Regions from separate parts of the Dactylosporangium sp. NPDC000244 genome, predicted to be linked through region 2. Evidence: riboswitches for the same ligand, from Rfam matches in the RefSeq annotation. Region 2 holds a riboswitch; the other holds the start of a gene.
The links. Region 2 has a riboswitch for S-adenosylmethionine ahead of thrC (threonine synthase). Riboswitches for the same ligand answer to the same signal wherever they lie in the genome.
Positions count from the first base shown of each region.

Region 1: another riboswitch for S-adenosylmethionine. It lies ahead of ABT369_RS15005 (aminotransferase class V-fold PLP-dependent enzyme); the one in region 2 lies ahead of thrC (threonine synthase).

Region 1 is NZ_JBEPEH010000009.1:168,418-182,538, reverse strand. It holds gene ABT369_RS15030 (long-chain fatty acid--CoA ligase) at 1-1,559, shown strand, start outside; gene ABT369_RS15025 (hypothetical protein) at 1,556-2,098, shown strand; gene ku (non-homologous end joining protein Ku) at 2,001-2,933, opposite strand; gene ligD (non-homologous end-joining DNA ligase) at 3,031-3,960, shown strand; gene ligD (non-homologous end-joining DNA ligase) at 3,953-4,837, shown strand; gene ABT369_RS15005 (aminotransferase class V-fold PLP-dependent enzyme) at 4,887-6,116, opposite strand; SAM riboswitch class IV at 6,139-6,254, opposite strand; gene ABT369_RS15000 (PrsW family intramembrane metalloprotease) at 6,629-8,080, shown strand; gene ABT369_RS14995 (GroES family chaperonin) at 8,126-8,434, opposite strand; gene ABT369_RS14990 (AI-2E family transporter) at 8,622-9,863, shown strand; gene ABT369_RS14985 (alanyl-tRNA editing protein) at 9,896-10,633, opposite strand; gene ABT369_RS14980 (alpha/beta fold hydrolase) at 10,763-11,653, opposite strand; gene ABT369_RS14975 (DUF2516 family protein) at 11,650-11,976, opposite strand; gene ABT369_RS14970 (hypothetical protein) at 12,044-12,511, opposite strand; gene ABT369_RS14965 (helix-turn-helix domain-containing protein) at 12,508-12,939, opposite strand; gene ABT369_RS14960 (asparaginase) at 13,020-13,967, opposite strand; gene ABT369_RS14955 (beta-keto acid cleavage family enzyme) at 13,960-14,121, opposite strand, start outside.
Region 2 is NZ_JBEPEH010000002.1:26,033-40,153, forward strand. It holds gene ABT369_RS02645 (nucleotide disphospho-sugar-binding domain-containing protein) at 307-1,494, shown strand; gene ABT369_RS02650 (AfsR/SARP family transcriptional regulator) at 1,708-2,523, shown strand; gene ABT369_RS02655 (cold-shock protein) at 2,647-2,850, opposite strand; gene paaN (phenylacetic acid degradation protein PaaN) at 3,130-4,803, opposite strand; gene ABT369_RS02665 (GNAT family N-acetyltransferase) at 4,881-5,885, opposite strand; gene thrC (threonine synthase) at 6,192-7,460, opposite strand; SAM riboswitch class I at 7,474-7,612, opposite strand; gene ABT369_RS02675 (glucosyl-3-phosphoglycerate synthase) at 7,710-8,627, shown strand; gene ABT369_RS02680 (hypothetical protein) at 8,615-9,505, opposite strand; gene ABT369_RS02685 (hypothetical protein) at 9,496-9,960, opposite strand; gene ABT369_RS02690 (hypothetical protein) at 9,978-10,463, opposite strand; gene ABT369_RS02695 (ABC transporter permease) at 10,507-11,382, opposite strand; gene ABT369_RS02700 (alpha/beta fold hydrolase) at 11,468-14,121, opposite strand, start outside.

The DNA of each region.
Region 1 (14,121 bases), on a different contig from region 2:
CCGACGTCGCGACCTGGACCGGCGAGGGCGCCCGGCGCACGAGCTATGCCGAGATCGGTCGCCAGGCCGCCCGCCTGGCCCACGCCCTGCGCGGGCTCGGCGTCACCGGCGACGAGCGCGTCGGCACCCTGATGTGGAACAACGCCGAGCACCTGGTCGCCTACCTCGCGGTGCCGAGCATGGGCGCCGTGCTGCACACCCTCAACCTGCGCCTGTTCCCCGAGCAGCTGATCTACATCGCCAACCACGCCGAGGACCGCGTGGTCATCGTCGACTCGACGCTGATCCCGCTGCTGGCCGGCGTGCTGCCGCACCTGAGCACCGTGCGGCACATCGTCGTGGTCGGCGCCGGCGACACGTCCAAGCTGGTCAAGGACGGCGTCGAGGTGCACTCGTGGGACGAGTTGCTCGCGGGCCGGCCGGACACGTTCGACTGGCCGGCCGTGGACGAGGACGACGCGGCGGCGCTGTGCTACACCAGCGGCACGACCGGCAACCCCAAGGGCGTCGCCTACTCCCACCGCTCCATCTACCTGCACTCGATGGAGGTGTGCATGGCGGAGAGCTTCGGACTCGGCCCGCAGATGCGCAACCTGACCATCGTGCCCATGTTCCACGCGATGGCCTGGGGCCTGCCGTATGCGGCGCTGATGAGCGGCGCCCAGCTCCTCATGCCCGACCGGTTCCTGCAGGCCGCGCCGCTGGCCAAGATGATCGAGGTCGAGAAGCCCTCGTTCGCCGGGGCCGTGCCCACGATCTTCTCGGACCTGCTGGCCTACCTCGACGCGAACCCGACCGACGTCTCCTCGCTCAAGGAGGTCGTCATCGGCGGCTCGGCCTGCCCGCCGGCCCTCATGCACGCGTACGCGGACCGGTACGGCATCCAGGTCATCCACGCGTGGGGCATGACGGAGATGTCCCCGCTCGGCTCCATCGCCCGGGCCCCGCACGGCGTGGACTACCCGGAGGCGTGGTCGTACCGCTACACCCAGGGCCGCATCCCGGCGAGTGTCGAGGGCCGCATCGTGGGCCCCGGCGGCGAGGCGATGCCCAGCGACGGCAAGGCGGTCGGCGAGCTGCAGGTGCGCGGGCCCTGGATCACCTCGCAGTACATCGGCGAGGACGGCCCGGACCCGGACAAGTTCGAGGACGGCTGGCTGCGCACGGGCGACGTCGGCACGCTCACGCCGAACGGGTACCTGACCCTGACCGACCGCGCCAAGGACGTCATCAAGTCCGGCGGCGAGTGGATCAGCTCGGTGGACCTGGAGAACGCGATCATGGCCCACCCCGCGGTGCTCGAGGCCTGCGTGGTCGGCGTGCCCGACGACAAGTGGGGCGAGCGCCCGCTCGCGACGGTCGTGCTCCGCGAGGGCGCCACCGCCGACGCCGAGACCCTGCGCGAGTTCCTCGCCGAGAAGGTCGCCCGCTGGCAGCTGCCCGAGCGCTGGTCGTTCATCGAGGCGGTGCCGAAGACGAGCGTCGGCAAGTTCGACAAGAAGCGGGTGCGGTCCGACTATGCGGGCGGCTCCCTCGAGGTGGTACAGATCAACGGGTGACCCGCCCGGCCAAGATAGCGCTGGCGATCACCGCGGCGCTGTCGGCCTGCGTGATCGCGATCTGCGGCGTGGCCCTGGCACTGCGCGACTGGGTGCCGGGGCTCGCGGGCTGCCCCGACCTCACCAGGCCGCCGAAGACCTCGGTCTTCACGGAAAAGGCGAGGATCGAGCAGTTGTACCCCCAGCTGCGCCCGATCCGGTCCGTGCACTGGCAGGAGCACGAGGCCCGCGCCCGCAGCTGCCCCGAGATCGGCCCGATGGACTACGAGATGAACGGCCTCGCGGTCCTCACCCCCGAGCGCGCCGCCGCCGCGCCCGACGGCCCCGCGGTGGCCGCCCCGGACATCCCGGCCGACCTGCGCCCGTTCGCCCCGCCGGCGCCGCAGTGGCTCGACGTCGGCGGCGGGCTGCTGCTCGACCGGGCGTCCGCGACCGTCTACTTCACGCGGATTTCTTCGCGGCCGTCTTCTTCGCCGGGGCCTTCTTGGCCGGCGCCGTCTTCTTCGCCGGTGTCGCCTTCTTCGCCGCCGCCTTCTTGATCGGCGTGGGCTCCTCGCCCTCCTCCTCAGAGGCGGCCGGCTCCGCGGGCTCCTCGCCGCGGGCGGCCCGGGCCCGTTCGACCGAGGCGCGCAGCGCGGCCATCAGGTCGACCGCGGCGGCCGGGGCCTCCTCGGCCTCCTCCGGCTGCACGACCTCGCGCCCGGCGACCTTGGCGTCGATGACCTCCTGCAGGGCCTCGCGGTAGTTGTCGGTGTAGGTGCTCGGGTCGAAGTCGGCCGCCATCGACTCGATGAGCGAGCCGGCCATCGCGAGCTCGGCGGGGCGGGCGGTCACGTCCTCGTCGAGGATGTCGAACTTGGCCGCGCGGATCTCGTCCGGCCACAGCATGGTGTTGAGCACCAGCACGTTGTCGCGCACGCGGAGGGTCGCCAGCTGCTCGCGCTGGCGCAGGGCCACCTTCACGATCGCCACGCGCTCGACGTTGGTCAGGGCGTCGCGCAGCAGGGCGTAGGGCTTGGCCGCGGTCTGCTCCGGCTCCAGGTAGTACGCCTTGTTGTACAGGATCGGGTCGACCTGCTCGGTCGGCACGAACTCCAGCACCTCGATCGCGCGGCTGGTGGTCAGCGGCAGGTCGGAGAAGTCGTCGTCGGTGAGGATGACCATCTCGCCGCCGCCCAGGTCGTAGCCCTTGGCGATGTCGTCGTAGGCGACCTCTTCGCCGTCGACGGAGCAGACGCGCTTGTACTTGATCCGCCCGCCGTCCTCCCGGTGCACCTGGTGGAAGCGGATGTCCTTCTCCTCCGTCGCCGAGTAGAGGCGGACGGCGATCGAGACCAGCCCGAAGGAGACCGCGCCCTTCCAGATCGCGCGCATGAGGATCCTTTCCGCAGCGTATCGACCATGCAATCTTCAGCTTCGCATCGTTTCGAGCCGGGCGCGAGGAACTCGCAGGCGAACTATCGTGTGGAGCATGGCAGCTGCGCCGGCTCCGATGCTCGCGTCGCCCGGTGCCCTGCCCGCCGGGCCCGGCTGGGCGTACGAGTTCAAGTGGGACGGCATCCGCGCGATCGCCGTCGTGCGCGAGGGCGTGACCAGGCTCTTCGCGCGCTCGGGGGCCGAGGTGACGGCCGCCTACCCGGAGCTCGCCGGCGTCGGGCGGGGCCTGGCCGACTCGGTGCTCGACGGCGAGGTGGTGGCCATGGACGAGGCCGGGCAGCCGTCGTTCCAGGTGCTCGCCGAGCGCATGCACGTGCGCGAGCCGAACCGGGCCGCGCGCCTGGCGGCCACGGTGCCGGTGACGTACCTCGTCTTCGACGCCCTGCGCGCGGAGGGCGACGAGCTCGTCGGGCTGCCGTACCGCACCCGCCGCCGACGCCTCGAAGCGCTCCCGCTCGGCTCCCGCGCGATGGTGCCCCCGTCGTTCGACGACGGCCCGGCGACCGTGGCGGCGAGCCTGGAGAACAAGCTCGAGGGCGTGGTGGCGAAGCGGGCGGAGTCGCTGTACCACCCGGGAGTCCGCACGCCCGACTGGATCAAGGTGAAGCTCGAGGAGAGCTGCGAGTTCGTGGTCGGCGGCTGGCGGCCGGGCAAGCGCGCGCTCGGCGCGTTGCTGGTCGGGGTGCCGGTCCCGGGCGGGCTGGCCTACCGCGGCCGGGTGGGCGGCGGCATCTCCGGCGCGTCCGAGCGCTCGCTGCTGGCGGCCCTCGAGCCCCTGTCGACGAGCCGGAACCCGTTCGGCGCGTCGGTGCCGCGCGAGGACGCCCGCGGCGCCGTGTGGGTGGACCCGCACCTGGTGGTCGAGGTGAAGTTCGGGCACCGCACGCGCGACGGCCGGCTGCGCTTCCCACGCTTCCTGCGCATCCGCCCGGACCTCAGCGCCGAGGAGGTCCGCGATGCCTGACCGGATTCACGTGGAGGTCGACGGCCGGCGGCTGGACATCTCCAACCTCGACAAGGTGCTGTACCCGCGCGCCGGCTTCACCAAGGGCGAGGTCCTCGACTACTACACCCGGATCGCCCCCACCCTGCTGCCGCACCTGCGGGACCGCCCCCTGACCCGCACCCGCTACCCGAACGGCGTCGAGGGCGACGGCTTCTTCGAGAAGAACGCGCCCGCCGGGACGCCGGAGTGGGTGCGGACCGTCCGGCTGCCGGTCCCCGGCTCCTCGAAGGGCCGCGAGCAGATCGACTTCATCGTGGTCGAGGAGCTCGCGACGGTCGTGTGGCTGGCCAACCTCGCGGCGCTGGAGCTGCACACGCCGCAGTGGCGGGTCGACGCCGAGGGCCGCCCGCTCGACCCCGACCAGCTCGTCGTGGACCTCGACCCCGGCCCGCCCGCGGGGCTGCCGGAGTGCTTCGAGGTGGCCCTGATGCTGCGCGAGCGCCTGGCCACCGACGGCCTCGAGTGCGCGGCGAAGACCTCCGGCAAGAAGGGTATGCAGCTCGTCGTGCCGCTGCCCGGCGACGAGACGGCCGACGAGGTGAGCGCCTACGCGAAGGCGGTCGCCGAGGAGCTGGCCCGCGCCCGCCCGCGGCTCGTGGTCGCGAAGATGGCGAAACAGCTGCGGCCCGGCAAGGTGTTCATCGACTGGAGCCAGAACAACGCGTTCAAGACGACGGTCGCGCCGTACTCCCTGCGCGCCGGCCCCACCCCGACCGTGAGCGCCCCGCTGGCGTGGGACGAGGTCGAGGCCGGCGAGCTGACCGCCGCCGGCCTGACCCCATCGGTGGTGCTCGACCGCGTCTCGGCCCGCGGCGACCTCCTGCTGGTCCGATAAGTCGGGCGCTACGCGCCGCGACTTATCGGACATTTCGTATATTTCAGGATCACCGAATGGCGGCGAGCAGCCGGTCGATGTGCTCCTCGGTGGTGCCGATGCCGAAGCTGGCCCGGACGGCCTGCCCGCCCCCCGGCTCGCAGCTTGCCGCCACCTCCGGCGACGCCTCGCCGGTCAGGCGCGCCGTGGCCTCGGACAGCAGGCGGTTCGTCAGCGGGTGCGCGCAGAACAGGCCCGTGCGCACGCCGATGCCGTGGTCGCGGCCGAGCGACACCGCGAGCTGACCCGGGTCGCGGTCCCGCACGGCGAAGGAGACGATGCCGACCCGCTCCGCGTCGGCGGGGAAGAGCCGCAGCTCCTCCACGTGCGGCAGCGCGGCGAGCCCGGCGCGGAGCCGGCGCAGCAGCGCCTGCTCGGTGCCCGCGAGGTCGCCGGCGAGGTCGCGGTCGCGCAGGGCGCGCAGCGCGGTGGCGAGGGCGACCGCGCCGAGGAGGTTGGGGGTGCCGGCCTCGTGGCGGGCGGGGCCGGTGGCCCAGCGCGTGGGCCCGTCGCCGGGGACGTGGGCGCTGGCCCCGCCGCCGGCCAGGTAGGGCTCGGCCGCGTCGAGCCAGTCCGCCCGCCCGGCGAGCACGCCCGCCCCGAACGGCGCGTAGAGCTTGTGCCCCGAGAACGCGACGTAGTCCGCGCCGAGCCCGGCGAGCCGACCGGGGGCGTGCGGGGCGAGCTGTGCGGCGTCGACGGCGATCCGGGCGCCGTGGCGGTGCGCGACCTCGGCCAGCGCCTCGACCGGCCACACCTCGCCGGTCACGTTGCTCGCCGCGGTGACGCTGACGAGGACGTTGGGGTTCTGCAATTGGTACAGGCACAGCTCCAGCGCCTCGACGGCCTCCCGCGGCGTGCGGGGCGCCGGCAGCCGGATCGCGTCGCGCCAGGGCAGCAGGTTGGCGTGGTGCTCGGCGTCGAACGTGACGACCGTGGTGCCCGCCGGGACCGCCCGCGCGAGCAGGTTGAACGCGTCCGTGGTGTTGCGCGTGAAGATCACCGTGTCGTCCGGGCCGTGACCGAGGACGTCCGCGACGGTCTCGCGCGCCTGCTCGTACTCCCGCGTGCAGCGCTCCGACAGGGCACCCGCGCCGCGGTGGACGCTGCCGTAGTAGGGCAGCAGGTCCGCGACGGCGTCGGCGACGACCCGCAGACACGGGGCGGTCGCGGCGACGTCGAGGTTGGCGAAGTCGACGCTGCGCCCGTCGGACAGCTTGACCTCGCCGGGCGTGAGAATTTCGGACACAGGGCAGCCCTTTCGTTCGCGCTTGCTCGGCACACCGCGTGCCGGGCCGGGTCATCACCCGGGGCACCCCGCCGCGAACGCGAGGGTTGCCGGCCAGCAAGCCGGGGCTGTGCGCTGGCACTCATGACCTGACATGACCGTACCGCGGATAAAGTTGCCCCATGAGCGATCTCCCGCCGAATGGGACGCCGTCCTCGCCCGAGCCCGCGTCCGGGCCGCCCGCCGCCTCGCCGCCGGGCGCGTCCCCGTGGGCCTCCCCGAGCGCTCCGGCGACACCCTCCGGCTGGGGCTCGCCAGCCTCCGTCCCACCGCCTCCGAACCCGGAGCCCTCCCCGCCGCAGCCCGCTTCGGCCCCGCCGGCCTCAGCTCCGCCGGCCGCGCAGCCCGAGTGGGGGCGGCCGGCGTGGAGTCAGCCCGCCTCCGCGCCGCCGGCCGTCGAGCCGGCGTCGGCGCCTCCGAGCGCCTGGGGACAGCCGGCGCCCGGTGCCGAGTGGGGCCGGCCGATGACGCCCCAGATCCCGGCCGGGCAGTCGTCCGGCCCGGCGATGGCGCCCGCGGTGCCCAACGTGACCGAGGCGGTCGAGCCGCCGACGGGCCGCCAGGAATACCCGACGGCCGCGCTCGCCCTGGCCGCCGCCCCGCCCGCGAAGCGCTCCGACCGGCGCCGGCTCTGGACGCTGATCGGCGTCATGAGCTTCATCGCGGCCTGCGGCGTCGCCGTGCTCGCGTTCTTCGGCTTCAGCGGCGGGTGGACGGCGCTGGTCGTGGGCGTGGCCTCCGCGGTGATCCCGGTGCCGGTGCTGGTCTCCTGCTTCCTGTGGCTGGATCGGTACGAGCCGGAGCCGGTGAAGTACCTCGTCTTCGTCTTCGGCTGGGGTGCCTTCGTCGCGACCGGGGTGGCCCTGGTGGTCAACACCGCCGGCTCGTACTTCGCCGAGAAGGCCGGGCTCTCCGACGCGCTGGTCGCCGTGATCGTCGCGCCGCTGATCGAGGAGAGCATGAAGGCCCTCGGCCCGGTGCTGCTGTTCTGGCGCCGCCCGCGCGCGTTCTCCGGCATCATCGACGGGATCGTCTACTGTGGACTTTCCGCGACCGGGTTCGCGATGGTCGAGAACATCCTGTACCTCGGCTTCAAGGGCTACGGCGAGGCCGCCGACAAGTCCGGACCCGTCACCGGGGCCGCGGCGCTGGTGGGCATCTTCATCGTGCGGATCCTCATGACCGGGTTCGCCCACCCGCTGTTCACCTCGATGACCGGCATCGGCCTCGGGTTCGCCTCGCGCTCCTCGGCCCGGCCGGTGCGCTTCCTCGCCCCGCTCGCCGGCCTGCTGGTCGCCATGATGCTGCACGGCTCGTGGAACCTCATGTCGGTGACGGCGTCGACGAGCGCGTGGGTCCTGCTCTACGGCTACTTCGCCGTCATGATGCCGATCTTCCTGTGCATGGTCGGCTTCGCCCTGTGGCTGCGCTCCAACGAGGGCAAGCTGACCGAGCGCGTGCTCGGCGAATATGCCCGGGCCGGATGGTTCTCGCCGCCCGAGGTCGCCGCGCTGGGCACGCTCGGCCGCCGCCTGTCCGCCCGCCGCTGGGCCAAACGGGTCGCCGGCGACGCGGGCGCCAAGGCGATGCGGGCGTTCCAGTTCGACGCGACGCGGCTGGCCCTCCTGCGCGACGGCCTCCATCGCGGCCTGGACAAGGAGCCGAAGCGGCGCATGGAGGCGCTCGCCGAGGAGCGGCAGCTGCTGACCGCGCTCGACGCGTATCGCCAGGTCTTCGTCGGCCGCGACCCTCAGTCGCCGCGGGCGGTGTGGGACGGCACGCGCTACCACATCACCTTCCCCGACGGCGTCGTGCGGGTCCTCGACGCCCCGGCCACCCCGGTGGTGCCCGTGCCCGTCTCGCTGGCCCCGCCGCCGCCCCCGCCGGCGTTCGCCGCCCCGTACTACTACCGCTGACCGCCACCCGGCGCGCGACCTACCAGGGCCGCGCGCCGGTCGGCGTCACAGGTAGAGGCCGGTCGAGTCCGGCTCGACGCGCCGGGCCGCGACCGCGTGCACGTCCCGCTCGCGCAGTAGCACGTAGTCGCGCCCCTGCAGCTCCACCTCGGAGCGCTCCTCGGGGTCGAAGAGCACCCGGTCGCCCGCGACGATCGAGCGCACGCTGGGCCCGACGCCGACCGCGGTCGCCCACGACAGCCGCTTGCCGACCGAGGCGGTCGCGGGGATCACGATGCCGGAGATGTGCCGGCGCTCGCCCTCGGCGCCCTCGAGCCGGACGAGCACCCGGTCGTGCAGGAGCCGGATCGGCAGGGCGTCGGGGGTCGCGTCGCCGGTCGGGGCAGCGGATTGAGCGCCGGTGGACGCCTGGTAACCAGCGGCGGGTTGTGCTGTCACGCTTGCGACGCTACCGCCTCGATGCGTGCCAACGTCGCGCGACCCGGTCTACGGTGGGGAGTCGTCGTCGGGAGACGTGGAAGCCGCATCGGGGAGGTAGTACGTGGGCCGGTTCGACAAGGTGCGCGCCAATCTGCGCCGCGCCTACCTCCAGCGACTCGCGGAGGCCAGGGCCGAGCGCGAGATCGCGGTCGCCGAGGAGCCCGAGCCGGAGCCGACGCTGGTCGTGGGGGAGTTCGAGCACGCGACGACCACGAGCCGGGACGACGCGGAGATCCCGCACGGCCTGCGCATCGCCGCCGCCTGGTCCTGGCGCCTGCTGCTGCTGATCGCGGCCGCGGCCGTGCTGCTCTGGCTCGTCGGCCGGCTCAAGACCGTGCTGATCCCGCTGAGCATCGCGCTGCTGCTCTCGGCCCTGCTCGCCCCGGTGATGGGCGTCCTGCGCCGCCGGGTCAAGCTGCCGCCGTCCCTGGCCGCGTTCGTCGTGCTGATCATGGGCCTGGGCGCGGTCGCGGGCGTGCTCACCCTCGTGGTGACCGAGTTCGTGGCGGGCTTCCCGGCCCTGGCCGAGAAGGCGTCGGCCGGCGTGACGCAGATCCAGGACTGGCTCACCACCGGGCCCCTGCACCTCAGCGGCCGGCAGCTCGACGCGACCTTCGACGCGGCGACCACCTGGCTCAACGACAACCGGGGCAGCCTCACCGACAGCGCGCTGAGCACCGCCACCGCGACCGTCGAGTTCCTGGCCCTCGCGCTGCTGATCCTCTTCGTCACCTTCTTCTTCATGCGCGACGGCAAGCGGATCTGGCACTTCGTGACCGGCATCCTCCCGACGCCGGCCCGCGACCCGATTCGCCGCGCGGGCGAGGCGGCGTGGCGGACCCTGGTCGCCTACGTGCGGGCCACCGTGCTCGTCGCCTTCATCGACGCGCTCGGCATCGGCCTGCTGCTGTTCTTCCTCAACGTCGACTTCTGGTTCCCGCTGGGCACCCTGGTCTTCCTCGGCGCGTTCGTGCCGATCGTCGGCGCCACGGTCTCCGGCGCCGTCGCGGTGCTGGTCGCGCTGGTCGACGAGGGCCCGATCACCGCGCTGGTGGTCCTGATCGGCGTGATCGCCGTGCAGCAGCTGGAGGGCCACGTCCTGCAGCCGCTCATCATGGGCCGCGCGGTCTCGGTGCACCCGCTCGCGGTGATCGTGGCGATCGCGACGGGCGTGGTGCTCGCGGGCATCATCGGCGCCCTGGTGGCCGTGCCGCTCGTGGCGGTGCTGAACACGGGCATCCGCCACCTGGTCCAGCATCGCCAGGAGCCCCCGCCCGACGCCGTGATCGTCTCCGCGGACTGACCGGAGGCGAGGCCTGATCCATCCGGAGGCGGTCAGTCCGACAGGCGCATCCGCACCCGGCGGTTGGCCTTGCCCTTGGACTCGACCTTCACGACCTGCAGCCGCCCGATCTGCGCCGTCGACGCCACGTGCGTGCCGCCGTCCGCCTGCGTGTCCAGCCCGACGATGTCGACGATGCGGATCTCCTGCTCGTCGGCCGGAATCAGGTTCGACTGGGTGCGGATGATGTCGGGCAGCGCCAGGGCCTCGTCCCGGCCGAGCACCTGCGTCACCACCTTGCGGTCCGCGACCACCTCGGCGTTCACGAGCTCCTCGAGGCGCGCCTTGAAGTCCGGCGGCACCTCCGGCAGGTTGAAGTCCATGCGGGCCTCGGCCGGCTCCATCGAGCCGCCGGTGACGCGCGCGCCGAAGTCGCGGAACACGACCCCGCACAGCACGTGCAGGCCCGAGTGGGTGCGCATGAGCTTGGTGCGCCGATCGTCCTCGACCGCGCCGGTCACCTCGGTGTCCACCGGGGGCAGCGGGTCGCCCTCGGCGGGCAGGAGGTAGAGGTCGTCGGACTTGCGGGTGCCGACGATCCGCGTCTGAACGCCCTGCCAGAGCAGGACGCCGTGGTCCGGGGGCTGCCCGCCCCCGCCCGGGTAGAAGGCCGAGCGATCCAGCACGATCCCGTCCTCGGCCGACGCGTGCAGGACCTTGGCGGTCCACTCGCGCAGCGTCGGGTCGGCGAGGTCGAGCCGGTACGTGCGGCCGTGATGTGTGACACCCATGAAAGCCGACTATATGCGGCGGGTCGGCCCGGCCCAGGCAAGCGAAGTGGTCATGCAATACAGAATCCGTCGGACCCGGTTCTGATACGCGTCAGCACCTCGGACGTTCGGTCACTCCGGGCGGGCCGTTCAGGCGTTCAGGAAGTCCGAGATCCGGGTGCGCAGGTCGGCCCGCTGGGTCCACACGATGCCGGGCCGGTCGTAGATGTGCAGCTCGGCCTTTGGCAGCGCCCCGGCGAGCTGCTCGGCGACGGAGACCGGGTGCAGGTCGTCGCCGCGGCAGCCGATCACCAGGCACTCGGCGCTCACCGCTCCCAGGTCGTCGCGGTCGGTGACGGCGGCCTGCTCGGGAAGGCTGGCCAGGCCCGCGGCGAGCCCGTCGCGCATGAGCTGGTCGAGGCGCTGGCGCAGGAAGGCCCAGACGGGCGGGGAGTTGCGTAGCTGAGCCGGGATCTCCTGGGAGATCACGTCGGCCACCGAGGCGGCGTCGCCGGCCTCGATCGCCTCCAGCAGCGCGCTCAGCCGCTCCTGGGCCGCGGCCGCGCGCGGCGCGTCGAGCACGGCGGGCAGGAAGAACACGGCCCGCTCGAAGCGCCCGGGATTGTCGGCGAGCAGCCGGGTGAGCGCGCCGGCCCCCAGGCTCACCCCGAGCGCCCGGGTCGCGCCGCCGAGGTCGGCGACCGCGCGCAGGTCGCGGGCCAGGTCGGCGTAGGTCCACACGCCCCCCGGCGCCGCGGACTGCCCGTGCCCGCGGAACTGGAAGAACACCTTGCGCCCCCGCACGGCGCTGCCCAGCGGCCGGGTCTCGGCGATGCCGCTGCCCAGGCCGTGCGCGAACACCGTCACGGGATCGCCCTCGCCGGTGACGAGCCGCTCCAGCTCGACCCCGTGCGGCGTGGCGACCAGCTCGGTGGGCGGGGCCGGGAGCGTCGGGCGGCCGGTCTGCGGGCCCCGCGTCACGGGCGGCCGGAACCGGTCGGGGCGCCCGTCCGGCGGGGGCGGCCAGCGGAAGTCCATCACCAGGAGCCGTGGCCGTCGACCGCGTCGCGCAGCGCGGGACGGATGTCGAGCAGATACACCGCGAAGATCCCGGCCGCGATGAGCGAGAAGATGCCGAGGTGGCCCAGCCCCAGGTTGGGCGAGATCGCGGTGAGCAGCTCGCCGCCGCCGATCAGGGCGAGCCAGATGGATTTCGACATGGTCCCGATGGCCGGGAAGGCGTCGGTCCGCTGCACCACGCAGTGCAGGAAGGCCGCGGCGCCGAGCACCAGGCAGAAGATCCACACGGCGACTTGGATGTAGTACTCGACATCGTCGTAGAAGACCGGGACGGCACTCACCATGTCACGAGCTTATGCCGAAGCCCTCCGGCCCGTGTACGACGGTGCCGGAGGGCTTCGCAGGATTCGGTTACTTCTTGGGTGCGGTCTTCTTCGCCGCGGCCTTCTTGACCGCCGGGGCCGCCGGGTCGGCGGGCTCCTCGGTCGTGGTGACCTCGGCGGTCACCACCTTCTGGGCCGGCTCCAGCTCGACCCTGGCCTCGGCGGTGCGGGCGGTGCTGACGACCTTCTCGCCGCGCGCGACGAGCTCGGTGTAGACGGCCACGGCCCGGTCCTGCGCGATCTGGGCGCCCTGCTGGGCGCTGGCCAGGAAGCTCGCGGCGTTGCGGCGCGCGGCCTCACGCAGCCGGTCGAGGTCGCCGCGCAGGTTGGTGTCGGCGGCGGCCGGGCGCAGCTCCTCGACCCGGGCGCGCAGCTGGGCGACCTGCTCCGGGAGCCGGCGAAGCTGCTGGTAGGCGAGGTCGCCGGCGCCGGCGGCGGCGTAGAGCGGCGTGGGGATCTTGCGCGTGGTGCTCTTCGTGGTGGTCTCGGTGGTCACTGCGACTCCTCGTGGGAACGTGTCGGCTCGGCGGGCGCGTCGGTGCCCACGCCCTCGGGACCCCGGTCGTCGTCGTCGGCCGGGGCCGGGTTGTTCCGCGCGTTCTCCCGGCGGAACGTTTCGTAGATCTGGGTGAGCGACTGCTTCTGGGCCACGGTGAGATCACTGTCCGCGGCGATCGCGCTGAGCACGTCGTGCCCCTCGCGCTCCAGCAGCCCCGCCCGCAGGTACATCAACGGGGTCGACACCCGAAGCGCGCCCGCGAGCTGAGCCAGCACCTCGGCACTGGGTTTGCGCAGGCCGCGCTCGATCTGGCTCAGGTACGGATTGCTCACGCCCGCCTGCTCGGCGAGCTGGCGGAGCGAGATGCGCGCGTTACGGCGCAGGTCACGGATGAACCCACCCAGGTCGCGCGGCTCTTCGTTCACGCTTACCGACGGTAGCGCGGGCTGCTAACTCTTGCAAGCAAAATGCTAACTCCCGCTAGCGTGAACCCTGTCACCGCGCCCTACCACACCGAGCGAACCACGCCTACCTCCCGGCCGCCGCCCAAAACCGGAACCTGACCGCTGAGGTTCACCCCGAGGCGGGCGAAGGCCGCCGCGAGCACCGGGAGCCGGGCCCGCATCCCACCGTCGTCGATCTTGAGCGCCACCGCGCCGACGCCGGGCAGGGCGGCCGCCGCGACCCCCTCCGCGCCGCCCTTGAGCAGCAGCCCCGGCACCGCGCGCATGAGCCGCGTGTCGTCCTCGGCCGGGTCGTCGCCCGACACCAGCAGCGGGAAGGCCCGCATCGCATCGGCCACCGCGCGCTCCCGGCTGCCGTCCGGCGCGCTCACCAGCCGCAGGAACGACCCGGCCAGCCCGCGCAGGGAGAACGCGAACAGCGGCGCGCCGCAGCCGTCGACCCCGGTGGCCGCGATCGGCTCCCCGATCAGCTCCTCGACCGTCGCGCCGAGCCGCTCCTGCAGCGGGTGGTCCGGGTCGAGGTAGGTCTCGAGCGGCCAGCCGTTGGCCTGGGCGGTGCGCAGCATGCCCGCGTGCTTGCCCGAGCAGTTCATGAAGACCCGCTCGCGGCCGTGCCCGGCCCGGACCACGGCGTCGCGGGCATCCTCGGCCAGCGGGTAGTCCGGCGGGCAGCGCAGCGCGTCGACCGGGATGCCGGACTTGGCCAGGATCTCCAGCACGCCGGCGACGTGCGGCTCCTGCCCGCGATGGCTGGCCGCGACCAGCGCGAGATCCGCGCCGTCCAGGCCGAGCCCGGCGCGCAGCAGGCCGACCGCCTGCAGCGGCTTGGCGCTGGAGCGCGGGAACACCGCCCCGAGCACGTCGCCGGCCCAGGCCGCGACCTCCCCGTCGGGGCCGAGCACGACCACGGAGCCGTGGTGGCGGCTCTCCACGAACGCGTTGCGGACGACTTCGGCGAGCAGTTCCCCGCCGGCGTAGAGGTCAGACACGGGCGATCCCGAGCAGCTCGCGGGCCTGGCCGGCGGTCATCGGGGGCCGCTGGGCGAGCCGGGCGAACCCGCTGGCCCGGGCGACGAGCTGGGCGTTGCTGTCGACCGGCTGCCCCTTCGCGTACGTCACCGTGTCCTCCATCCCCACCCGCAG
Region 2 (14,121 bases):
GGTCTCAGCACCCGGGCGACCGGCGGTGAACCTCGCAACGGCCGGCCGGCAGACACGAGCGATCGTTCCAGCGCCTTCTGGACCGGCCCTCGCGGCGAACTTGAACGCCGCCCGCACGGCCGCGGCCCGCCCCGCGCGCCCGTCGCCGGCGCCGCCGCTCGACCAGCCTGTTCGAAGGCAACTCCCAGGCAGGCAGTGGCGTTCGTCACGCATCCGGCAAATCGCTAGGAGGGTGTCGAGCCGCTCCAGTTCGGCTCCAGTCCGGTTCTGCATATTCACAGAGGTGAACATCGCGAGGAGGCATCAATGAGGGTCCTTTTCACGTTGGCCGCGGCGGAGGCGCACCTGTATCCGCTGGTGCCGCTCGGCTGGGCGTTTCGCGCCGCCGGGCACTCGGTGCTGATGGCGACGAGCGCGGACTTCGTGCCCGCGGTCACCGCCACCGGGCTGCCGGCCGCGGCCGTCGCGGACGAGGTCGACCTGGTCGGGTGGCTGCGGCCGCCGGGCCCGCCACCGGGCTCACCATCGGGCCCCCCGCCGGGCTCACCGTCGGGCCCGCCACCGGGCTCACCGTCGGGCGCCGACCGGGCCGGGCCGCCGTCGCCCGGGGAGATGGCGGCGCGCACCGGCAGGCGCTTCGGCGAGCTCGCGGTGCGGGCCCTCGCCGGCACCCGGGCGCTGGTCGAGCGGTGGCGGCCGGACCTGGTCATCGCCGAGCCGGCCGAGTTCGCGGGCCCGTCGGCGGCGGCCGCGGCCGGGCGGCCCTGGGTGCGCCATCAGTGGGGCCTGCCGCTGCGGCCGGAGCTGGCCGCGAACGCGGTCGAGGCGCTCGCGGCCGGGGGCGGCGGCTGGGCCGAGCCCGCGCGGACGCTGGACGTGTGCCCGGGCAGCGTGCAGTACCCGGGCGTGGACGGCGGGCTGCGGATGCGCTACGTGCCGTTCAACGGCACCGCGGTCGTCGAGCCCTGGCTGCTGGAGCCGCCGGCCCGCCCGCGCGTGCTGCTCACCCTGGGCACGATCCTGCCCCGCGACGAGCGGGCCGAGCCGCTGTGGCGCCGGCTGCTCGAGCAGCTGTCGGGGCTCGGCGCTCAGGTGTGCATCGCGGTTCCCGACCGGCACCGCGCGTCGCTCGGCCCGCTGCCGGACGGGGTGCGGGCGGGCCGGTTGCCGCTGGCCCAGGCCCTCGCGGGGTGCTCGATGATCGTGCACCACGGCGGCTCGGGCACCGCGATGACGGCGATGGCCGCGGGCGTGCCGCAGGTGATCCTGCCGCACTTCGCCGACCAGTTCGGCAACGCCGAGCGCTTCTCGGCCGTCGGGGCGGCCCGGTCGCTGCCGCCGCACGAGGCCTCCGACGCCGAGCTGCGGGAGGCGTGCGAGGCGGTGCTGACCGACCCGGCGCACCGGCGCGCGGCCAAGTCCGTGGCGGCCGAGAACGCCGCCGCGCCGGACCCCCACGAGATCGCCGGGCGATTTCCGTCAAACCTTCAATAGATCCATGCATGACAATGTTACGCGGCACAATTGTTCGCGCCGCAACTTTTCGGGCCGACAAAATCCCTGCTGAACGGGCCTGGAGCGCGGCGAAACCACGCGGGCGCGAGCGATCACGGCCAGAAATTCACGGAGGTGCGACCCACGTCTTACAATAGAGAAATGTCAATTTGCTGACATTGTTGAAAGCGCACCAACTTACGGGGAGTACACGTGCATTTTCGCGTCCTGGGCCCTCTGGAGGTCGAGCACAACGGGAAAGACCTGACACCGCGAGCGGCAAAGCAACGCAAGGTACTCGCGGCGCTCCTCCTGCAGGGCAACCGCCCGGTGAAGATCTCGGAGCTCATCCGCGAGCTCTGGGACGACGAGCCACCGGCCAGCGCGGTGAACACGCTGCAGACCTACGTGCTGCGCATCCGGCGCATGCTGGACGCCGCGGCACCGGAGGGCGGCCGGCCCTCCGGCAAGCACGTCCTGCTCACCGCGCCCGTCGGCTACCAGTTCCGGCTCGGCCACGGCCAGCTCGACCTGCACGACTTCGAGCGGCTCTCCGAGGCCGGCGTCGAGGCCATGCAGCACAACCAGTTCCACATCGCGGCGATGCAGTTCCGCGCCGCGCTCGAGCGCTCGCGCGGACCGGCGCTCGCCGACGTGCAGGCCGGGCCGCTGCTCAGGGTGCACGTGGCCCGCCTGGCCGAGCAGGTGCTGCGGGTGCGCGAGCTGCGCATCGAGGCCAACCTGCGGCTGGGGCGGCACGCGATGCTGATCAGCGAGCTGACCGGCCTCGCCGCCGAGCACCCGACCCACGAACGGTTCCACGGCCAGCTCATGGTGGCCCTCTACACGGCGGGCCGGCGCGCGGAGGCGCTGGACCTCTTCCGCCGGCTGCGCGCCTCGATGGTGCGCGAGCTCGGCCTCGAGCCGGCCGACTGGCTCACGCGGCTGCAGCACGCCATCCTCACCGGCGAGTCCGGGCCGCTGAACCCGGTGGCGACCCCCGCCTACCAGGCCGCCTCGTCGTGGTGAAACGGCGCGAGCGGCGCGATTGGCGAAAATTCGGGCATTGACGTGCATGCCGGAGAAAGGGCGCAGGGCACCGTTCCTCAACAAATGAGGACGGTGCCCCGGCGCGGTATTTCGGAGTCTGGGTCAGGCGAGGAGCCGGACCCCTTCGGCCTGCGGACCCTTCTGACCCTGCGCGATCTCGAACTCGACGCGCTGTCCGTCCTCCAGCGACTTGTAGCCGTCCATCTGAATCGCGGAGAAGTGGACGAAGACGTCCTGCCCCCCGTCGACCGCGATGAACCCGTAGCCCTTCTCGCTGTTGAACCACTTGACGGTGCCCTGTGCCACGGTGCACTTCCTCTACTTCAGACCTTCTGCCTCCCGGCCGGCTGTGGGAAACCGGGCCGCGGTCTTCGACCACAGCCGCCGGGACCGGGGGTGGCTCCAGCGAGAGGAACGACGACCGAACCGCACGGTACAGGAGTAGCCGAGGCGCCGACAGGCCCAAATCGGACAGCAAGGTCACGAATCAAACAGCCGGAAAAGGTCGCCGAGCATGCCTTCTCGCAATTTTTCCCTTGCAGAGTCAAGCATCGCCCGGCGACTACGTGTTACTGACTTTCGGCGCTACACGTGACGGCGTGACTGAACTACACGGAAGCGGCTCGCGACGTAGGCACCGTCGGTGAGCGCGGCATTGGCGGCGGGATTGGCGCCGCTGGCGTGGAAGTCGGAAAACGCGGCCGACTGGTTCACGAAGACGCCGCCCGTAAGGTTGACTGACAAATGCACACCTGCAAGTAGTGCGGCCTCTTCCACGTCGTCGAGGACCTCCGGCGACGTCGAATACACCGAAGCGGTCAATGCGCCCTTCTTCCCGACGGTGTCCGCGAAGATCCGCAAACTGCCCGCCGTGGAATCGGTGGCGACAACGAAGGAAATGGGGCCGAACCACTCCGAGCCATAAGTATCCGCATCACCCGCGCCGAGTTTCCGGATGAGCGGTGTACGGACCGTCGCCGACGCATAGGCCGGGTGTGAAACGTCTGATGATTCGAGCACCGCGTCGCCGACCGTCGCGGCTTTCTGGAGCCTTTCCAGAACGCCCTCGTTCACGATTGCGCCGGTAAGTTCCACGCCCTTCGCGGGCTCCGCGGTGAGCGCCGAGACGGCGCCGGCAATGCCCTGGGCGACCTCGTCGAGACTCTTGTGCCCCTCGTTCGTCGCGATGCCGGCGGCGGGCACGAGAATGTTCTGCGGAGTGGTGCACATCTGCCCGGAGTACAGCACCAACGAGAACCCGATGTTGCGGCACATTCCGGCGAAATCGTCGGTCGAGTCGACCACGATGGTGTTCACGCCGGCCTTCTCGGTGTAGACCACGGCCTGGCGGGCGTTGGCCTCCAGCCAGTCGCCGAACTCGGTCGAGCCGGTGAAGTCGATGATGCGCACCTCGGGCCGCAGGGCCAGCGTCTTCGCGAGCCCCTCGCCGGGCGCCTCGGCGGCCAGCAGCACGAGGTTGGGGTCGAAGCCGGCGTCGGCGAGCGTCTCGCGGGCGATCTTCACGGTGATCGCCAGCGGCAGGACGGCCCCCGGGTGCGGCTTGACGATCACCGGGTTGCCCGTGGCCAGGGACGCGAAGAAGCCCGGGTACGAGTTCCAGGTCGGGAACGTGTTGCAGCCGACGACCAGGGCGGCGCCGCGCGGTACGACATGGAAGGTCTTGGACATGTGCAGCGTCTGGCCCTTGCCCGCGGGCTTCTGCCAGTCGGCCGTGGCCGGGGTGCGCGTCATCTCGCGGTAGGCGTAGGCGACCGCCTCGAGGGCCCGGTCGAACGCGTGCGGCGCGCCGGCCTGGAAGGCCATGACGAAGGCCTGCCCGGTGGTGGCGTGCACGGCGTTGGCGAGCTCGAACGCGGCCTTGTGCAGGCGCGCCAGGATCTCCAGGCACACGCCGGTGCGGGCCTGCGGGCCGGCCGCGCGCCAGGCGGGCATGCCCTCGGCGAGCGCGGCGAACGCGGTGTCGAGGTCGAGGTGGGGGTAGCGCACGTCGAGCGCGATGCCGAAGGGCGAGGCCTCGGTCGCGACCCAGTCGGTGATGCCGGGCTGATCCTTGAGGGGGAAGTCGGCGCCGAGGTAGGCCTTGTACGCCGCCTCGCCGTCGGCGGCGGCGTGCTCGCCGTAGACGCGCGGGCTGGGCGACTCGGGATAGTTTGACCAGTACGCACGCTCGGCGATCGCGGTCAGCGCCCGCTCCAGCGTGTCGGCGTGGCTGGCGAACATGGGGTGTGAGTTCTCCATGGCGCCATCCTGCCACCGCGGAGCGGGCCCGCCGACCATCTGACGAGTTCCCGCGACGGTTCCCCCGGCCGGCAACCTCAGTCCCGGATCGGACCCTGCCAGTTGGCCCAGTGGTCGACGAGGCGGAAGCCCATCGCCTCGTTGATCGCGATCATGTACGAGTTGTCGGCCGCGTTGAACGTGTCGATCGTGGTCACCGCCGGCTCGGCCGCGCGCATCGCCCGCAGGTTGGCGACCTTGGCCACGATGCCGAGCCGGCGGCCGCGGTGCGCGGGGTGCACGAGGGTGATGAGCTGCCAGGCGTGCCAGTCGACGGTCCGGGCGACCCTGATCGCGGTCCAGGCCACCAGGCGGCCGCTCGCCTCGTGGACGAGCCCGGCCTCGTAGCGCCGCGAGCCCCAGGCCACAAACGCGGCGTGCTGGGTGCGCAGCCGCTCCGCGTCGACCCGCTCGGGCTCGTAGTCGAGCTCACCCATCGGGGTCTCGGTCACGAACGAGCTGTCCAGTGCGGCGAGGTCCTCGACGTGCTCCTCCGGCAGCGCGTCGCCCCAGTGCACGAGGCGGTAGCCGGCGGCCCTCGCCCGGCCCTCCGCGTAGAGCCGGTCGAGCGCGGCCTCGTCGGCGTCGGCGAGCAGCAGCCGGCGGCGGGCGTCGAGCAGGCCGTTCGTCATGCCGCACGACTCGGCGAACCCGGCGGGTTCGGCCGGGCCGAAGCCGAGCACCCGCGTGCGGCCGTCGGCGCGGGCGACGGCGGCCGCGTGCGCGAAGAGGGCCCGGCCGACGCCCCGCCGCCGGTGGGCCGGGCGGACGTGGATGTCGACGTGGGCCTTGTCGAGGTTCTCGTGGCGGGGCAGGTCGAGCTGGACGGCACCGACCGGCTCGCCGCCCTGCCGGGCCAGGAAGCGGTGGCGGAATTCTCGGGGCGGCGGGACGCGCCACTGCATGTCGTACTGATACCGGCATTCCGGCGGCAGATCGGGCCGGTCCGCGTGGACCGACTCACCGACGATCTCGAACGCCGCGTCGACGGCCGCCGGGTCATCGGCGCGCACCTCGACGATCTCGAGCGTGTGCGGGGTCATGGGCCTCAGGGTGTCGCCGAGCGGCGGCTCCCGGCAATCCATTTATCCCCGGAAATGGTCGGGAGGACGCTCGCCAGCACCTCCGGTGCTGTGGTCGCGGATCCAGGGATCTCGCGGCGACACGTCCTCCCGCACCGAGCATCCTGAACCCCGGGACCTAGGGCGTCAAGTCACCCATCCGACATTCCGCGCAGCAACGACTACGCTCGGTATCGATCATCTCCCCCACTTGGACGAGGCACCCCTCGTCCAAGTGTGGAAGCGCTCTCTGCAGATCAACGGACCGTGATCGCGGGAGCGAAAAAATCATCCGAGCAGACCGGCCTCGCGGGCCGACTTCAGCGACGGCTTGACCCGGTGCGTGGGAACGGCCCGGTCGGCGACCGCATCGAGGGTCTTGAGGCCGTCGCCGGTGTTGAAGATGACCGTCTCCGCGTTCGGGTCGAGCTTGCCGGACTCGACGAGCTTCTTGAGCACCGCGGTGGTGACCCCGCCGGCCGTCTCGGCGTAGACGCCGGCGGTCCGGGCGAGCAGCTGGATGCCCTCGCGGATCTCGTCGTCGCCGACGTACTCCATCCATCCGCCGGTGCGCCGCACGGACTCCAGCGCGTAGACCCCGGCGGCCGGGTCGCCGATGTTGAGGGACTTGGCGATGCCGGTCGGCTTCACCGGGGTGATCTCGTCGGTGCCGTCGTGCAGCGCCTTCGCGATCGGGTTGCAGCCGGCCGACTGGGCGCCGAACACCTTCCACTCGGTCGGCGGGACGAGCCCGATCTCGACGAGCTCGGCGAACGCCTTGTCGATCTTCGTGAGCAGCTCGCCGCTGGCCATCGGGATGACCACCTGGGCCGGGATGCGCCAGCCGAGCTGCTCGGCCACCTCGTAGCCGAGCGTCTTGGAGCCCTCGGCGTAGAAGGGCCGCACGTTGACGTTGACGAACGCGGTGTTCTCGAACTCGTCGGTCTCGGTGAGCTCCGAGCACAGGCGGTTGACCTCGTCGTAGGAGCCCTCGATGGCGACGACCTCGCCGCCGTACACGGCCGTCATGACGACCTTGCCGGGCTCCAGATCGGCCGGGATGAACACGGTCGAGGGGACGCCGGCCCGCGCGGCGTGCGCGGCGACGCTGTTGGCGAGGTTGCCGGTGGAGGCGCAGGAGTAGCGCGTGAAGCCCAGCGCCTTCGCCGCGGTCAGTGCCACGGACACGACGCGGTCCTTGAACGAGTGCGTCGGGTTGGCGGAGTCGTCCTTGACGTAGAGCGGCGCGGTGAACCCGAGCTCCCGGCCCAGCCCGTCGGCCCGCACCAGCGGCGTCAGGCCCGGGTCCAGGGTCACGCGGGTTTCGGGGTCCAGCCCGACGGGCAGCAGCGGCGCGTAGCGCCAGATGTTCTTCGGCCCCGCCTCGATCTGCTCGCGGGTCACCTTGGCCAGCGCCGCCGCGTCGTAGCCGACCTCGAGCGGGCCGAAACACTCGTAACACGCGTGCTGCGCGGCGAGCGGGAACGTCGCCCCGCACCCGCGGCAGACCAGGTTGCGGGCGGGCGAGTCGGTGAAGACGCTGAGCGTCGAGGTCATGGCAGAGGCCTTCCTCTCATCTTTCCCAAAGCGCACGGGCGTGCACCGGGACGGATTTGGCACCTACCGCGACAAGCCTCGTCTTCGAGCACACGTCGCAGGGGTTGCCGGGGCTTCATCGGGCCGTATCCCTCTGCCCCTCTGGATGAGGTATTGAGTTGTGGGTGCAGCTGTACCCGAGTGTAAGGGGCACCACCGGCCCCCGGGTATGAGTCATCTCACGAGCTGGGCCGGGCTAGCGTTTCAGGCATGCACCCTGCGGCGGCGGACTGGTTCACGCGGCGCACCTCCCGCTGGCCCGACTGGCCGGCCGACGAGGTGCTCGCGGCGAAGGGTGACACCCGGGTCAGCGTGGTGCTGCCCGCGCTCGACGAGGAGCCCACGGTCGGGGAGATCGTCACCGGGGTGCGCAGCCTCGGCCCCCTGGTCGACGAGCTGATCGTGGTCGACTCCGGCTCGGTGGACCGCACCGCCGAGGTCGCCGCGGCCGCGGGCGCCACCGTGCACCACCGCGACGACATCCTCCCGGCGACCGGCTCGCGGCCGGGCAAGGGCGAGGTGCTGTGGAAGGCGCTCGCCGTCACCAAGGGCGACATCCTGGTGTACGTCGACGCCGACCTCACCGACTTCCGGCCCCACTTCGTGACCGGGCTGCTGGGCCCGCTGCTGGCCGACCCGGCGACCCTGATGGTGAAGGCGTTCTACGACCGGCCCCTGCTCGACGTCTCCGCGGCCGGCGGCGGCCGGGTCACCGAGCTGGCCGCCCGCCCGCTGCTCAACGCGCACTTCCCGGAGCTGGCCGGGGTCGTGCAGCCGCTCGCCGGCGAGTACGCGGCCCGCCGCACCCTGCTCGAGTCGCTGCCGTTCGCGGCCGGCTACGGCGTGGAGACCGGCCTGCTCATCGACGCCTGGCGCGCGCACGGGCTCGACGCGGTCGCCCAGGTCGACCTGGGCCAGCGCACCCACGGCCACCAGGACACGGCCGCGCTGGGCCGCATGGCGGCGACGATCCTGCAGACGATCAACGCCCGCGTGTCGCCGAGCCACTCCCTCTGGCCGACGTTGACGCAGTTCGAGCGGCGGGATTCGGCGGTGGTACCGCACGAGACGGCCGTCGCCCACCCCGACCGCCCCCCGATGGTGACCGTCCCCGGCTACACCGCCTGAGCCTCGTCCCGCGCTCCTTCTGCTTCCCCGGCTTCTTCTGCTTCCCCGGCTTCTGCCGCGGCTTCCGCTTCTGCCGCTTCTTCCGCGGCTTCCGCTTCGTCCGCGGCTTCCGCCTCTGCTGCGGCTTCCGCCCGGCGCGGGTCGGGGCCGAGCAGCAACGCCGCCAGCCCGGCGGTGACCAGCACCGAGACGCCCGCCGTCGCCGGTCCCGGGCCGCCCGTGACCAGGGCGCCGAGCGCGAGCCCGGCCCCGGCGCCGGCCGCGACCACCAGCCGCACCGCGAGGCGCGCGGCCACCGGACCGTCGAGGTACGCCGCCGTCGCCACCGCGAGCGCGCCCCCGAACAGCACCAGCGGGACCGCGATCGACCAGCCGTCGGCGAGCCCGGACGGCCCGAGCACCGCCCCCGCGGCCGCGTGCAGCGCGGCGACCGGCAGCGCGATCGCGGCCCCGGTTCCGGCCGAGACGGCGACCCGCCGCCGGGCGAGCGCGCCCGGGCGCGGCTGGAGCCACCCCAGCGACTCCGGCCGGTAGTCCTCGTCCAGCCCGTGCCGGTCGCGGGGCAGCCGCAGCACCGCGAGCCCGGCGGCCCCGGCCAGGGCCGCGACCACCAGCCCGGCGGGCGCCCAGGCGGGCAGGTCGCCGGCGGCGAGCCCGAGCCCGAGCGCGACCAGCGCCCGCAGGCGGTGCAGGGAGGCCGGGCGGCCGATGAGGTACTGCAGCAGCGCCGCGAGCGTGAGCGCCGCCAGGCCCGCGAGCGCCCAGCCCAGCACCGCCCCGCCCGGGCGCCACGGCTCGGCCGCGAACCCGAGCGCGGCCACGACCAGCCCGGCCACCTCGGCCAGCACCGCCACGGCGACCGCGAGCATCACGCCCACGACTCCTCCAGCCCGTGCCGCTCGCGGGGGCGGCCCAGCACGACCAGCGCGACGATGCCGGTGAGCAGCGCGGCCACCAGGGTCCAGTAGTGCCCGCGCCACTCGGGCTCGGGCGGCGGGACGACGCCGTACCAGTTCGGCAGGTACCACACGACGACCCCGGCCGCGGTCGCCACCAGGGCGCGCAGCCGGGCGAGGGCGCGGCCGCGGCCGGTGACGTAGCCGAGGAGGGCGGCCATCGTGGCCAGGCCGAGCCCGCCGAGCACCAGGATCATGAACGTGCCGCCCAGGGAGAGCTCGCTCTCGGCCACCGTGTTGGTCATCGACCGGTTCGGGTCGATCCGATCGGCGATCGCCTGGCTCGCGGAGACCTGGTGCATGAAGCCGGGCAGGAACAGCGCCAGGGCGATCAGCTCCGCGCAGACGGCGGCGATGACGGCGAGCATCAGCCTCACGGCGACGACGATAAGGCTCAGGCGGCCCGGGCGTCGTCCGTCGCGGGCACGAAGCGCCACAGCTGGGCGGTCGCGGTGCCGGCGCCCACGATGGCGACGCCGAGGGCGGCCCACTCGGCGGTCAGCAGCCACCACGGCGTCTCGATGATCGCGACCGGCGGCTCGCCGGAGATGGAGGCGACCACCAGCACGACCGCGACCAGGAGCATCAGCACCAGCAGCAGGACCGAGACGAGCCGCAGCATCCACCGGCCGGTGCGGCCGCCGAGGCGGGCCATGACCGTGCTGCCCGCGGCTATTGTGGCGCCGAACGCGCTCGCGATCGCGCCGATGAGCGTGAAGATCTTCGCGGTCTGCGCCTCCACCGGGCCCCGGGTCAGGTTCGAGCTCTGGGCGAAGTGGGTCCACTCGTAGAGGTGGGTCTGGTCGTAGTACAGCCCGGCCGCGAGGGCGGCGAGCCCCACGGCCAGGGCACATGCGCCGGCTAAGGCGGAGATCCGCATGGACGGGCACCCTACCCGCCGGTAGGGGCCCGTCCAATGCTGGTCAGCTCACGACGTCCTTGCGCAGGAAGCGCCACCAGGCCAATGAGAAGAAGACGGTGGCGTAGACCAGGGACGCGATCGCGCCCTTGACCAGGTCGTCGGTCTGCATCGGGCTCGACAGCAGGCCCAGCCAGGCGTCGGCGTAGTGCGTCGGCAGCACGGTGCGCAGGTTTCCCAGCGCGGTGATCTGGTCGAGGATGTTCGACAGGATCTGCAGGAGCACCGCCCCGCCGACGGCGCCGAGCGGGGCGTCGGTCGACACCGAGAGCAGGAACGCGAGGGAGGCGACGACGAGCAGGGTGACGCAGAGGTACGCCACGATCTCCATCAGCCGCACGATGCTCGTCCCGGCCGCGATCTCGCCGCCGATCGGTGCGCTCAGTGGCGCCCAGCCGTAGCGCAGGGTGCCCGCGGCGAGCGCCGTCGCCACCAGGATCAGGATCGCCGCGAGGCTGTAGAGCATCGACACGGCGAGCTTGATGCCCAGCAGGCGGGAGCGCGGGACCGGCATCGCCAGGAGGTACCGCAGACTCCCCCAGCTCGCCTCGGACGCCACGGTGTCGCCGTGGAAGAGCGCCACCACGACGACGAGCAGGAAGCCGGCCGAGACGAGCAGGGTGAAGAGGGTGAAGTTCGGCCCGCCGCTCGTGGCCAGGTCGGACAGGCGGGAGAACTCGCCGCCCCCGCCGCCGTTGTCGTTCGAGTTGCCGCTGTCGAGCTGGAACGCGGTCAGGATGATCAGCGGGAGCAGCACCATGAAGCCCAGCGCGAGCTGGGTGCGCCGCCGCGAGCCCTGCCGGCGGATCTCCGTCCACAGCGAGAGGGTCGCGCCCGGCCGATACCCGGCCGCGCCCCCGACAACCTCCGTGGTGCTCATGCCGACACCTCCGCTTCGCTCCGGCGCCGGCCTGAGCTGAACCTGTGCTGCTGACGAGCGGCCACTCCGCTTCGCTCCGTACCGCTCATTCCCGCTCCCCGCTCGCCTTGGTGTCCCCGCCCACCAGGGACAGGAACGCATCCTCCAGCCGCCGCCGCGGCGTGACCCGGTCGATGCCGACCCCGGCCCGCACGAGCGCCGCGACGACCTCGGCCCGCGGCGTGCCGTCGATGTCGATGACCAGCCCGCGCCCACCGGACCAGGCCACCGAGCGCACCCCGGCCACCTCGCCCAGCACCTTCTCGGCCTCGTCGACGTCGGAGACGTCCAGCTGCACCGTCGGCGAGTCGCCCACGATGTCCTCGACCGGCCCGGCCGCGACCACCTCGCCCCGGTGCATGACCACCACGTCGGTGCAGGTCTGCTCCACCTCGGCGAGCAGGTGGCTGGAGACCAGCACGGCCCGGCCGCCGGTGGCGTAGCGGCGCAGCACCTTGCGCATCTCGGCGATCTGCGGCGGGTCGAGCCCGTCCGTCGGCTCGTCGAGCACCAGCAGCTCCGGCAGGCCGAGCATGGCCTGGGCGATCGCGAGGCGCTGGCGCATGCCGTGGCTGTACGTCTTCACCCGCCGGTGCACCGCGTTGCCGAGCCCGGCGATGTCGTACGCCTCCTCGAAGTGCGCGTCCGCCGCGGGCCGGCCGGTGGCGCGCCAGTACAGCTCCAGGTTCTGCGCCCCGGTCAGGTGGGGCAGGAAGCCCGGCCCCTCGACGAGCGCGCCGACCCGGGACAGCACCGGCGAGCCGGGCAGCAGCCGGTGCCCGAAGACCAGGATCTCGCCGGCTGTGGGCCGGGTCAGGCCCATGAGCACGCGCAGCGAGGTGGTCTTGCCGGCCCCGTTCGGCCCCAGCAGACCGACGACCTGTCCCCTGTGGACGGTGAAGTCCACCTTGGAGACGGCGACGAAGTCCTTGTACTCCTTGCGCAGGCCCCGCACCACGAGCGGCGTGTCCACGTGCTCGGTGTCGACGCTGCGATCGATGCGCCGGGCCCGGCCGCGGGCCACCAGCAGCGCGATCACGAGCGCGAGGGCGATCGCGGCGACGAGGGCGGCCAGGACGTACCGCCAGATGACGTCCGGGTTCGCGATCGGCGTCCCGGCGGCGGCGGGCAGGGTGATCGCCCCGTCGACCGCGACGGTGTAGACGACCGGCTCCGGCGGCGACCAGTAGGCGGTGTCGGCGGTCGCCACGGTGATCCCGACCCGGCTGCCGGCCTCGAAGCGGTGCACGACGGCGGGGAGGATGACGGTGATCGGTACCGCATCCGCGATGTCCTTCGGCAGGCCCGTCAGCTTGATCGGGGCGATCAGCCCGTCCGGGATCGACGGGGTGCCCTTGGACGGCAGGTCGTAGAGCTTCACGAACAGCGTCGCCTCGCCGGTCGGGGACGCCGCGCGGATCTTGACCCGCGGCGCGCCGGCGGTGTCGAGCGCGGCGCCCAGCGGGGCCGAGACGAAGTCGGCGTGCTGGCCAGGGATCTCCCGCGAGACGCCCGAGGCCAGGCCGCTGGAGCCGAGCAGGCTCGACAGTCCGGCCAGCGGCAGCGACGAGATCCCCGCCGGGTTGCCGTCCGGCGGGTTGGCGATCGGCTGGGCCGGCCCGCTCAGGTCCACCGTGGTCCCCGCGCCGGTGATGCCCGGGTAGGTGTCCACCTTCGAGGCGGCGGTGACCAGGCCGCGGCCCTGGGCGTTGAGGCCGGAGACGCGCGAGTAGGTGAAGCTGTTCTCCGGCGCCTTGCCGTTGCCCTTCACGTAGTGGTCGAGCCACTGCCCGGTGAGCAGCTTCAGCCGGTCGACCTCGGACTGCGGGCCGGTGCCGCCGTCGTGGCCGCCGGTGAACCACGCGACCCGCACCGGGGTGCCCGTGGCCGCGATGCCGCGCGCGTTCGCGTCGCCCTCGCTGAGCGGGAACAGCGTGTCGACCTGCCCCTGGACCAGCAGCGTCGGCGCCTTGATCTTCTCCAGCACCGACGACGGCGAGGACTTGCGCAGCAGGGCCTCCGCGGCCGGGGTGGCCTTCCCGGTCGTGGCGATGTCGAGGTAGGCCCGGCAGACGTCGGCCGCGAAGCGCCCGCACTGCGGGTTTCCCGGGTTCTCGGAGGCGCCGAAGAACTGCCCGGCCCACTGCTTCTTGAACACCCCGCCGGGCAGGAACACGTTGACCAGGTCGTTCCACGTGATCATCGGCACGATGGCGTCGACCCGGGTGTCCTGGGCGCCCAGCATCAGCGCCAGCGCCCCGCCGTAGGAGCCGCCGACCGCGGCCACCTTGGGGTCGTTGCCGGACTTGGCGATGTCGGGCCGCGCGGCGAGCCAGTCGATGAGCCGCTGGGCGTCCTTCACCTCCCAGTCGGGGCTGTCGAGGTGGATCTCGCCGGTCGAGCGGCCGAAGCCCTGGGCCGTCCAGGCCAGGACGGCGTAGCCCTGCTCGGCGTACAACTCGGCGTCGCTCTTCACGCTCTGCTTCGTGCCGCCGAAGCCGTGCGCGAGCAGGATCGCCGGCACCGGGGCCGCCGAGCTCGCGGACTTGGGCAGGTAGAGCGTCGAGTCGAGGGTGACCTCGTCGGTGTCGCCGGGCCCGGTGCGGACCGTAAGCATCTGGTCGGTGGTGCGGTAGCTCTTCGGCGCGGGGGCCGCGGCCCACCCCACCAGCCCCGCGACCAGCACGATCCCGACGGCGC